Regions from separate parts of the Streptomyces sp. NPDC058632 genome, predicted to be linked through region 2. Evidence: riboswitches for the same ligand, from Rfam matches in the RefSeq annotation. Region 2 holds a riboswitch; each other region holds the start of a gene.
The links. A riboswitch is a leader RNA that binds a small molecule or an ion and turns the genes downstream of it on or off. The one in region 2 is predicted to bind thiamine pyrophosphate.
Positions count from the first base shown of each region.

Region 1: another riboswitch for thiamine pyrophosphate. It lies ahead of thiC (phosphomethylpyrimidine synthase ThiC); the one in region 2 lies ahead of thiO (glycine oxidase ThiO).
Region 3: another riboswitch for thiamine pyrophosphate. It lies ahead of ACFWVE_RS05445 (thiamine ABC transporter substrate binding subunit); the one in region 2 lies ahead of thiO (glycine oxidase ThiO).

Region 1 is NZ_JBHXQZ010000058.1:17,699-20,966, forward strand. Features, by position in the region: gene thiC (phosphomethylpyrimidine synthase ThiC) at 1-1,365, opposite strand, end outside; TPP riboswitch at 1,358-1,548, opposite strand; gene ACFWVE_RS21890 (YibE/F family protein) at 1,822-3,268, shown strand, end outside.
Region 2 is NZ_JBHXQZ010000046.1:10,115-13,382, reverse strand. Features, by position in the region: gene ACFWVE_RS18915 (thiazole synthase) at 1-378, opposite strand, end outside; gene thiS (sulfur carrier protein ThiS) at 381-623, opposite strand; gene thiO (glycine oxidase ThiO) at 620-1,843, opposite strand; TPP riboswitch at 1,841-1,952, opposite strand; gene ACFWVE_RS18900 (hypothetical protein) at 2,012-2,356, shown strand; gene ACFWVE_RS18895 (NAD(P)/FAD-dependent oxidoreductase) at 2,411-3,268, shown strand, end outside.
Region 3 is NZ_JBHXQZ010000008.1:59,297-62,564, forward strand. Features, by position in the region: gene ACFWVE_RS05435 (phosphatidate cytidylyltransferase) at 1-178, shown strand, start outside; gene rlmN (23S rRNA (adenine(2503)-C(2))-methyltransferase RlmN) at 459-1,589, shown strand; TPP riboswitch at 1,638-1,743, shown strand; gene ACFWVE_RS05445 (thiamine ABC transporter substrate binding subunit) at 1,826-2,929, shown strand; gene ACFWVE_RS05450 (ABC transporter permease) at 3,007-3,268, shown strand, end outside.

The sequences.
Region 1 (3,268 bases), on a different contig from region 2:
ACCCCACCAGGCGATCATCGCCGCACCGATACCGGAGGTGATGTGGTCGTACGCGGGCGCGACGTCCGTCGTCAGCGGGCCGAGCGTATAGAACGGGGCTTCATCGCAGATCTCCTGCTGGAGTTCGATGTTCTCCTTGATCTTGTGCATCGGGACATGTCCCGGGCCCTCGATCATGGTCTGCACATTCAAATGCCTGGCGACCCGGTTGAGTTCCCCGAGCGTGCGCAACTCCGCGAACTGGGCCTCGTCGTTGGCGTCGGCGATCGAGCCCGGCCGCAGACCGTCGCCGAGCGAGTAGGTGACGTCGTACGCCGCGAGGATCTCGCAGAGTTCCTCGAAGTTCTCGTACAGGAACGACTCCTTGTGGTGCGCCAGGCACCATGCCGCCATGATCGAGCCGCCGCGCGAGACGATGCCCGTCTTGCGGTGGGCGGTGAGCGGCACATACGCCAGCCGTACGCCCGCGTGGACCGTCATGTAGTCCACGCCCTGTTCGGCCTGTTCGACGACCGTGTCCTTGTAGATCTCCCAGGTCAGCTCCTCGGCCCTGCCGTCGACCTTCTCCAGTGCCTGGTAGAGCGGCACTGTCCCGATGGGGACGGGGGAGTTGCGCAGCACCCACTCCCGGGTGGTGTGGATGTTGCGGCCGGTGGACAGGTCCATGACCGTGTCGGCACCCCACCGGGTCGCCCAGGTCATCTTCTCCACCTCCTCCTCGATGGAGGAGGTCACCGCGGAGTTGCCGATGTTGGCGTTGACTTTCACCAGAAACCGTTTGCCGATGATCATCGGCTCGATCTCCGGATGGTTGACATTGGCAGGCAGCACCGCGCGGCCTGCCGCGATCTCCTCACGCACGACCTCCGGCGACACGTTCTCCCGGATGGCCACGTACTCCATCTCGGGCGTGATCTCGCCGCGGCGTGCGTACGCCAACTGTGTGACCGCCCCGCCCGCGCGGCCCCGGCGCGGCTGACGTGGCCGGCCGGGGAACACCGCGTCGAGATTGCGCAGTCCACCGCGTGGCGAGGTGTGCTTGATCCCGTCGTCCTCGGGGCGGACCGGACGACCCGCGTATTCCTCGGTGTCACCGCGCGCGATGACCCAGTTCTCCCGCAGCGGCGCCAGCCCTCTGCGCACATCGGTGTCGACCAGGGGGTCGGTGTACGGGCCCGATGTGTCGTACAGCGTGACCGACTGCCCGTTGGTGAGGTGCACCTGACGGACCGGCACCCGCAGGTCGGGGCGTGTGCCCTCGACATACACCTTGTGCCAGCCGATGGACTTCCCGTCCTCCTCCCGCACCGACGCTTCCGTCGGATCCTGGGTGGAGGCAGGCGTGCGTGCGTCCTTGTTGGTCATGAGACCTACTCCCTACGCCGGCATTACCCGGTAACAGGTTCAGCGGTCGACGCAGCGGCTTCCGTCCGTCGGCGTTCCGTGTGAAACATCACTCGGACAACGGTGATGTTTCATGTGAAACGTCGCTGGGACAGAGGTCAGCGCCCTCTCAGCCCGGTGCTCCGAGCTCCCGCGTGTACAAAAGGTGCCTCCACGCTAGCGGGAATTCTGGCGCGGTGAACAGAGGGCCCTCGTTGTTCTTGCGATGATCGGGCGGTGACCTCGACGCAGCCTCCCCCGTACCCGCCGCCCGAACCACCCCGCGGCTCCGGCGCCCGAACCGGCGGCGACCGTGGCAGAGGGCCCGCGCCCGACAACGGCCTGAACCGTGGGGAGGACCAGGGAGACGGTCCCGGCTCCGGAGGCTGGTTCGGGCATGGACACGATCCCGGCGAGGCACCTGCGGCACAGAGCCACCTGCCCGGCCGGGTCCCGGCTCACGGGCCGAGGCAGGGCCGGGGAGGGCAAGGCCGAGCCCGCGGCCAGGATCACGGTCCGGGTCATGACCACAGACCGGACCCCGGTGGCGGGGGCCGCGGGCGTGGCCCGAACTCCGGTGACGGACCGAACTCGGGCGGTGGACACGGCGGTCCGCCTCCAGGCGACGGCGGGCACCAGCACAGTCCGGGCTCCGATGGCGGGAACGGCCACGGGCACAGTCACAGCCACGGCCCGGCCGCCCCTGTCTCGAAGCACCTGCGCAAGGTCATCGCGGCGGTCCTCATCCCGTTCGGCGCTGCGGTGCTGATCGGTCTCGCGGTGCTGTGGCCGGGTGGCGCACCCGGCCACGAACGCACCGGTGTCGGCTTCGACCGGCAGACGCAGCAGGCCACGGTCACCAAGGTGGACGAGGTGAGCTGTTCGTCCGTCAACGCGTCCGGAGGCGTCCCGACCGGCGACACCTCGACGGCCGAGGGATCCTCCGCGCAGCAGCAGGCGGACGGCACGTGCAAGAAGGCGACGATCAGGGTCGACACCGGCGACGATGTGGGCCGCACCTTCACCGAGATCGTGCAGCCGGACCAGTCACGGCAGCTGAGCGAAGGCCAGGAGGTCGTGGTCGCCTACGAGCCCTCCGCTCCGAGGGATCTCCAGTACTCGGTCGCCGATGTGAACCGGCGCGTGCCGCTGGCCCTGCTCGCCGGTATCTTCGCGGTCGCCGTCGTGGTCGTCGGACGGCTGCGCGGTGTGATGGCACTGGTCGCACTGGCGGTCAGCTTCCTGGTGCTGAACTTCTTCATCCTGCCCGCGATCCTGCAGGGATCGAACCCCTTGGCCGTGGCGGTGGTGGGGGCGAGCGCCATCATGCTGCAAGCCCTGTATCTCTGCCACGGACTGTCGGCACGCACCTCCGTGGCGGTGCTCGGCACCCTGATCTCGCTGCTGCTGATCGGCATTCTGGGCTCGGTCTTCATCAGCTGGGCAGCGCTGACCGGCGACACCGACGACAACACCGGGCTGATCCACGGCCTCTACCCCGACATCGACATGAGCGGTCTGCTGCTGGCCGGCATCATCATCGGATCACTCGGTGTGCTCGACGACGTGACGGTCACGCAGACGTCGGCCGTCTGGGAACTGCACGAGGCCAACCCGTCGATGGGCCGGCGCGGACTGTATCGCGCGGGCATCCGCATCGGCCGCGACCACATCGCGTCCGTCGTCAACACCCTGGTCCTCGCCTACGCGGGCGCCGCGCTGCCCTTGCTGCTGCTGTTCTCCATCGCACAGAGCAGTGTGGGGACGGTCGCCAACAGCGAGCTGGTGGCGCAGGAGATCGTGCGTACGCTGATCGGCTCGATCGGTCTGGTCGCCTCGGTGCCGGTCACCACGGCGCTGGCCGCCCTGGTGGTCTCGGCCGACC
Region 2 (3,268 bases):
CCCGTCGTCGACCAGGGTCTCCGCCGCCTCCAGCAGCTCGATCGGATCCGGCAGGAGGGTGCGCTCGTCGGCGATGACCTCCAGTTTGACCAGATCGGTGCCGAGCGCCTCCCGCGCGAGACGCGCGGTGAGCACCGCCTCACCGGCGGTGTAGCAGCCCGCCGTGTTCGGCAGCACCCGGATGCCCAGCCGGTCCAGCACCGACAGGACCGAGCCGTGCACCGAGGCGTTCACCCGACGCATCGCGACGGTCGTCAGCTCCGTCCCGGACGCCACCAGCGCCCGCTCCAGCACCTCGAGGCTGGGCGCACCGCCGGTCCCCATGATCAGCCGGGACGTGAGGGACGTACCGCCGAGAACGAACGGATCGTCGGCCATGGTCAGCCTCCTTGGACGGCGGTCAGGACTTCCACCCGGTCCCCCTCGGAGAGGGACGTGAGCGGCCACTGCGCACGCGGGACGACGGTCTCGTTGAGGGCGGCGGCCACCCCGGAGGGAGCAGAGGTCAGGGTGGCGACCAGCGCGTCGAGCGCCGTACCCGGAGCCACCTCGCGCGGCTCCCCGTTGACGCAGACGGAGACGGTGCCGGTCCGGCCGGCCGGGACCTTCGCCGGATCGTTCATGCGGGCTGCTCCGTGAGTGCGGCGGCGGTGAACCGCCGGGGAGTGAAGGGGCGGGCCTCGGCCGGGAGTTCACCGGTGGTCAGAACCTCGGCCAGGGCGTCGCCGGTGACCGGCGTGAGCAGCACGCCGTTGCGGTGGTGCCCGGTCGCGAGGACCAGCCCCGCCAGCGCGGACGGACCGAGCAGCGGCGCGTTGTCCGGGGAGCCGGGGCGCAGCCCGGCCCGGGTCTCGGTGAACGGCAGTTCGGTGATCCCGGGGACGAGTTCGTGGGCGTCGCGCAGCAGTTCGTACACCCCGCCCGCGGTGACGGTCGTGTCCCAGCCCTGTTCCTCGCTGGTCGCCCCGATCACCAGCTCGCCGTTCTCGCGCGGCACCAGGTACACATGGCTGCCGCGCACCACCGCGCGTACCGTCCGGCTCAGGAGCGGACCGAACCGGTCCGGCATCGCCAGCCGGACCACCTGCCCCTTCACGGGACGTACCGGAGGCCGTACCTCCGCCGGGATCCCCGCGAGCCGCCCGCTCAGGCTGCCCCCGGCGAGCACCACCTGTCCGGCGCCCAGAGCGGTGCCGTCGGCGGTGACCACGCCCGTGGCCCGCTCCCCGCTGACGGTGAGCCGCTCGGCCCACGCGCGGTGCAGGACCACGCCCGCCCGCTCGCAGGCAGTCACCAGCGCGGCCGCCAGGCGCCGGGGGTCGATCTGGTGGTCGCCGTCCACCCGCAGCCCGCCGCGCACCCCCGGGGCGAGCATCGGTTCCAGGCGCCGGCAGTCCCGCCCGGACAGCCACTGCGAGTCGAGCCCCGACTGCTGCTGCAGGACGTGCAGTTCGCGCAGATGGGCGCGGTCGTCGGCGTCCAGTGCGACCGCGAGTGTGCCGCAGCGGCGGTAGCCGAGGTCGTGGCCGGTGGCCTCGGTGAGCTCGGCGGCGAAGTCGGGGTAGCGGCGCGCGGAGGCGAGATTCAGACCGAGCAGGGTCTGCTCGCCGTAGTGCAGTTCCGTGACGGCGGCCAGCATCCCGGCGGCCACCCGGGCGGCACCGGCGCCCGGTTCGGGGTCCAGCACGGTCGTGGCCAGCCCGCGCTGTGCGGCCCGCCAGGCCGTGACCAGGCCGATGATCCCGCCCCCGACGACGAGGACGTCCGGAGAACGTCCCGGGGCGTGCGGGGTGCCCGGGGCGTCCGGGGTACCCGAGGCACCTGAGGTGTGCGTGGGCGACATGGGCGTCCAGCCCCTCCCTTCGCCGGCATGACCCGGATCAGGTTCATACGGTCGGAGGCCGCCAGCCTCCCTCTCAGCCCGGTGCGTCCGGACTCCCGCGCGTGTTCTACGGTGGCCAGCCTAGCCCTCGAACAATGCCGGAACAACGAACGCGTAGGGAGCCTTCACATGGCCGGTTCGCTCGACGGCCTAGTCCTCTCCCCGGTCGCCGACCAGGCGCCGGGGCAGGTCGGTGCCCGCACCCGGTTCGTCTACCACGAGCGGGACGGCCGGATCTGGGCCGAGTACGCGGGCGGTGACGTCGTCCGCGGGCACCTGGTGGGCACCAGGGAAGGGGACCGGCTGGACTTCCGGTACGTGCAGCTGGGGCGGGACGGCACCACCTCGAGCGGACACTGCGCGTCGACGGTCGTGGAACTGCCCGACGGGAGGGTGCGGCTGGAGGAGACCTGGGAGTGGGAGTCGCAGCCGGGCAGCGGCACCAGCGTGGTGGAGCAGCTCACGACCCCCTGACCGGACCGGACCCTGGGACCGACCGGCCACGGGACGGGTGTCTATGGTGATCAGGTGAGCGAGCAGACGCAGGAACGAGGGTCGTCCGGGCCGCGGCGCGTGGTGGTGACGGGAGCCGGCATGGCCGGTGTGCAGACCGCCGTCGCCCTCCGCGAGCAGGGCTTCACCGGCGCCGTGACCCTCATCGGCGCCGAGCCCCACCAGCCGTACGACAGACCGCCGTTGTCCAAGGCCGTCCTGCTCGGGACGGCGGAGGACTCCGCCCTCGACGTCGACTTCGAGGCACTCGGCATCGAACTGCGGCTCGGCTGCGAGGTGTTCGGGCTGCGCCCCGCCGACCACGAGCTGGACACGGAGGCAGGGCCGGTCCCCTACGACGTCCTGGTCGTCGCGACCGGCGCCGAACCGGTCCGGCTGCCGGGCACCGAAGGGGTCCCCGGCGTCCACCTGCTGCGCACCCTGGACGACGCCGAACGGCTGCGGCCGGTGCTCGCGCGCCGGCAGGACGTGGTGGTCGTCGGCGCCGGCTGGATCGGCGCCGAGTTCGCCACGGCGGCGCGCGAGGCGGGCTGCGCGGTCACCGTCGTGGAGGCCGCCGCCCGCCCGCTGGCCGAGGCGCTGCCCGCCGAGGTGGCCGCCCCGATGACCTCCTGGTACGGCGACGCGGGAGTGGAGCTGCGGACGCACGCGCGCGTGGAGCGCGTCGAGCCGGGCGCGGTGGTGCTGGACGACGGCTCGCGGCTGGCCGCGGACGCCGTCGTCGTCGGGATCGGTGCCCGCCCCGCAACCGCCTGGCTGGCCGGCTCCGGTATCGAGCTGGGCCGGTACGGCGAGGTGGTCGCCGACGCCCGCCTGACGACCTCAGTGCCGGACGTGTACGCGGTCGGCGACTGCGCGTCCTTCCCCTCGGAG
Region 3 (3,268 bases), on a different contig from region 2:
CTCGGTCAGCGCCACCCTCGGCGACCTGGGTGAATCCATGATCAAGCGGGACCTCGGCATCAAGGACATGGGCACACTGCTCCCGGGGCACGGCGGCATCATGGACCGGCTGGACTCGCTGCTGCCGACGGCGCCGGTGGTGTGGTTGCTGTTGGTGGTGTTCGTCGGCTCGGGGTGAGGGAAGGCCACGGTGCCGCGCGGCGGTAGCCGCACGTGGGTACGGTATGGACCGGCTGGACTCGCTGCTGCCGACGGCGCCGGTGGTGTGGTTGCTGTTGGTGATCTTCGTCGGCTCGGGTTGACGGTCATCAGGTACGCTGGAAGGGCCTGCGGCACTGGCTGCGGGCCCTTTTCACATTCCCCCGCCGATGCGGGGGTGTCCCGACGGTACGGCCATGCCGGAGCCAGGAGACCTGAGCCCTCCCCGCCGATACGGGGGTGCCGTAGGACCCGTCGTCATGAGGAGTTGCCCGACCGTGGCCCGTCCTGCTCCCGGTGAGCTCGCCTTCGTCGCCCCCCGCGGAGCGAAGAAGCCGCCGCGGCACCTTGCCGACCTCACGCCCGCCGAGCGCAAGGAGGCGGTCGCAGCGGCCGGTGAGAAGCCGTTCCGGGCGAAGCAGCTCTCGCAGCACTACTTCGCGCGGTACGCGCACGACCCGGAGCAGTGGACCGACATTCCCGCCGGTTCCCGGTCCAAGCTGCAGGAGGTGCTGCTTCCGGAGCTGATGTCGGTGGTCCGGCATCTGTCCACCGACCAGGGCACCACCCGCAAGACGCTGTGGAAGCTGTTCGACGGGACGCTCGTCGAGTCGGTGCTCATGCGCTACCCGGACAGGGTGACGATGTGCATCAGCTCGCAGGCGGGCTGCGGCATGAACTGCCCGTTCTGCGCGACCGGGCAGGCCGGTCTCGACCGGAACCTGTCCACCGCGGAGATCGTGCACCAGATCGTGGACGGGATGCGGTCGCTGCGGGACGGGGAGGTCCCCGGTGGGCCGGCGCGGCTGAGCAACATCGTCTTCATGGGGATGGGCGAGCCGCTCGCCAACTACAACCGGGTCGTCGGCGCCATCCGCCGCCTGACCGACCCCGAGCCGGACGGTCTCGGGCTGTCCCAGCGCGGGATCACCGTGTCGACGGTCGGGCTCGTGCCGGCGATCAACCGGTTCTCCGACGAGGGCTTCAAGTGCCGCCTCGCCATCTCCCTGCACGCGCCCGACGACGAACTGCGCGACACCCTCGTCCCCGTGAACACGCGGTGGAAGGTGCGCGAGGTCCTGGACTCCGGGTTCGAGTACGCGGCCAGGTCCGGGCGGCGGCTGTCCATCGAGTACGCGCTGATCCGGGACATCAACGACCAGGCGTGGCGCGGTGACCGGCTCGGGCGGCTGCTGAAGGGCAAGCCCGTGCACGTCAACCTCATCCCGCTCAACCCGACGCCCGGCTCCAAGTGGACCGCCTCGCGGCCCGAGGACGAGAAGGCGTTCGTGGACGCGATCGCCTCGCACGGTGTGCCGGTGACGATCCGGGACACCCGTGGACAGGAGATCGACGGGGCCTGCGGTCAGCTCGCCGCGAGCGAGCGGTAACCTGACCGGCACAGGAACAACAACTGCATACCGGGCCATCACACGTTCATATTCCGACAGGGGAGCGCCACAGCGCTGAGAGTGCGGCATCGGCCGCAGACCCTCCGAACCTCGCCCAGGTCATTCTGGGTAGGGAGATCGGTCATCACTCGAGCTGTTGCGCCCTGCCCGGGACACCCGCAGGGGTCCCGGGCAGGGCCGCGTCTCTTCCTGGTCACCCCCAGGAGGAAATACCGGTGAACATCACCAAGAAGGTCACGAGCCTGGCCGTAGGGCTGGGTCTGGTCACACTGTCCGCCTGTGGTTCCTCGTCCGACGGGTCGGACGGCTCCGGCGGCGACGGCCGAAGCGGCGGCGGTTCGAAGACCGTCACGCTCGTCAGCCACAACTCGTGGGCCGCGTCCGAGGACGTCGTCGCGGCCTTCGAGAAGCAGACCGGCTACCGGCTGAAGGTCCTGGAGGACGGCGACGCCGGGCAGGCCGTCAACAAGGCGATCCTGACCAAGGACAACCCCCAGGGCGACGTCTTCTTCGGCGTCGACAACACCCTGCTGTCCCGCGCCCTCGACAACGGGCTGTTCCAGCCGTACGAGGCGAAGGGCTCCGACCTCGTCCTTCCCGAGTACCGCGCCGACGAGGACAAGCACCGGGTCACCCCCGTCGACACCGGTGACGTCTGCGTCAACTACGACAAGGCATGGTTCGAGGAGCGCGACCTGGCCCCGCCGCGGACCTTCGACGACCTGGCCGAGCCCGCGTACAAGGACCTGCTCGTCACGTCGAACGCCTCCACCTCCTCGCCCGGCCTCGGCTTCGTCCTCGGCACCGCCGCCAAGTACGGCGACGAGAACTGGCAGGACTACTGGAAGAAGCTCAAGGCCAATGGCGTGAAGGTGGTCGACGGCTGGGAGCAGGCCTACAACGAGGAGTTCTCCGGCTCGGCCGGCGGCAAGCAGGCGGGGGGCGACCGGCCGCTGGTGGTGTCCTACGCCTCCTCGCCGCCCGCCGAGGTGATCTACGCCGACCCGAAGCCGAGGACCGCGCCCACCGGTGTCGCCGACGGCACCTGCTTCCGCCAGGTGGAGTACGCGGGGCTGCTGAGCAACGCGCAGAACCCCGAGGGCGGCAAGGCGCTGCTCGACTTCCTGATCAGCAAGCCGTTCCAGGACGACATGCCGCTCAACATGTTCGTCTACCCGGTGCGGGAGGCCGCCCAGGTGCCCGAGGAGTTCGTGGAGTTCGGACCGCAGGCCGAGAACCCCGAGACCATGGACCCGGCGAAGATCGCCGACCACCGTGACCAGTGGATCAAGTCGTGGACCTCGCTCGTCCTGAAGTGAGCCGTCCTGAAGTGAGCCGTCCCGAAGTGAGCCGGGCCGCGGCGCGGCGGCGCGGGGCCGCGGCCCGGCTCGCCCTGATGGTCTTGCCCGTCGCGTTCTTCGCCGTCTTCTTCGCCCACCCCGTCGCCGCGATCGTCGCACGCGGCCTGAGGGCCGACGGGGTCTGGCAGCTCGGGCGGATCGGGGAGGTGCTGGCGCAGTCCGACGTCCGGCAGGTGCTGTGGTTCACCACCTGGCAGGCGCTGGTCTCCACCGCCCTCACCCTCCTGATCGCCCTGCCCGGCGCGTATGTCTTCGCCCGCTTCGACTTCCCCGGCAAGCAGCTGCTGCGGGCCGTGG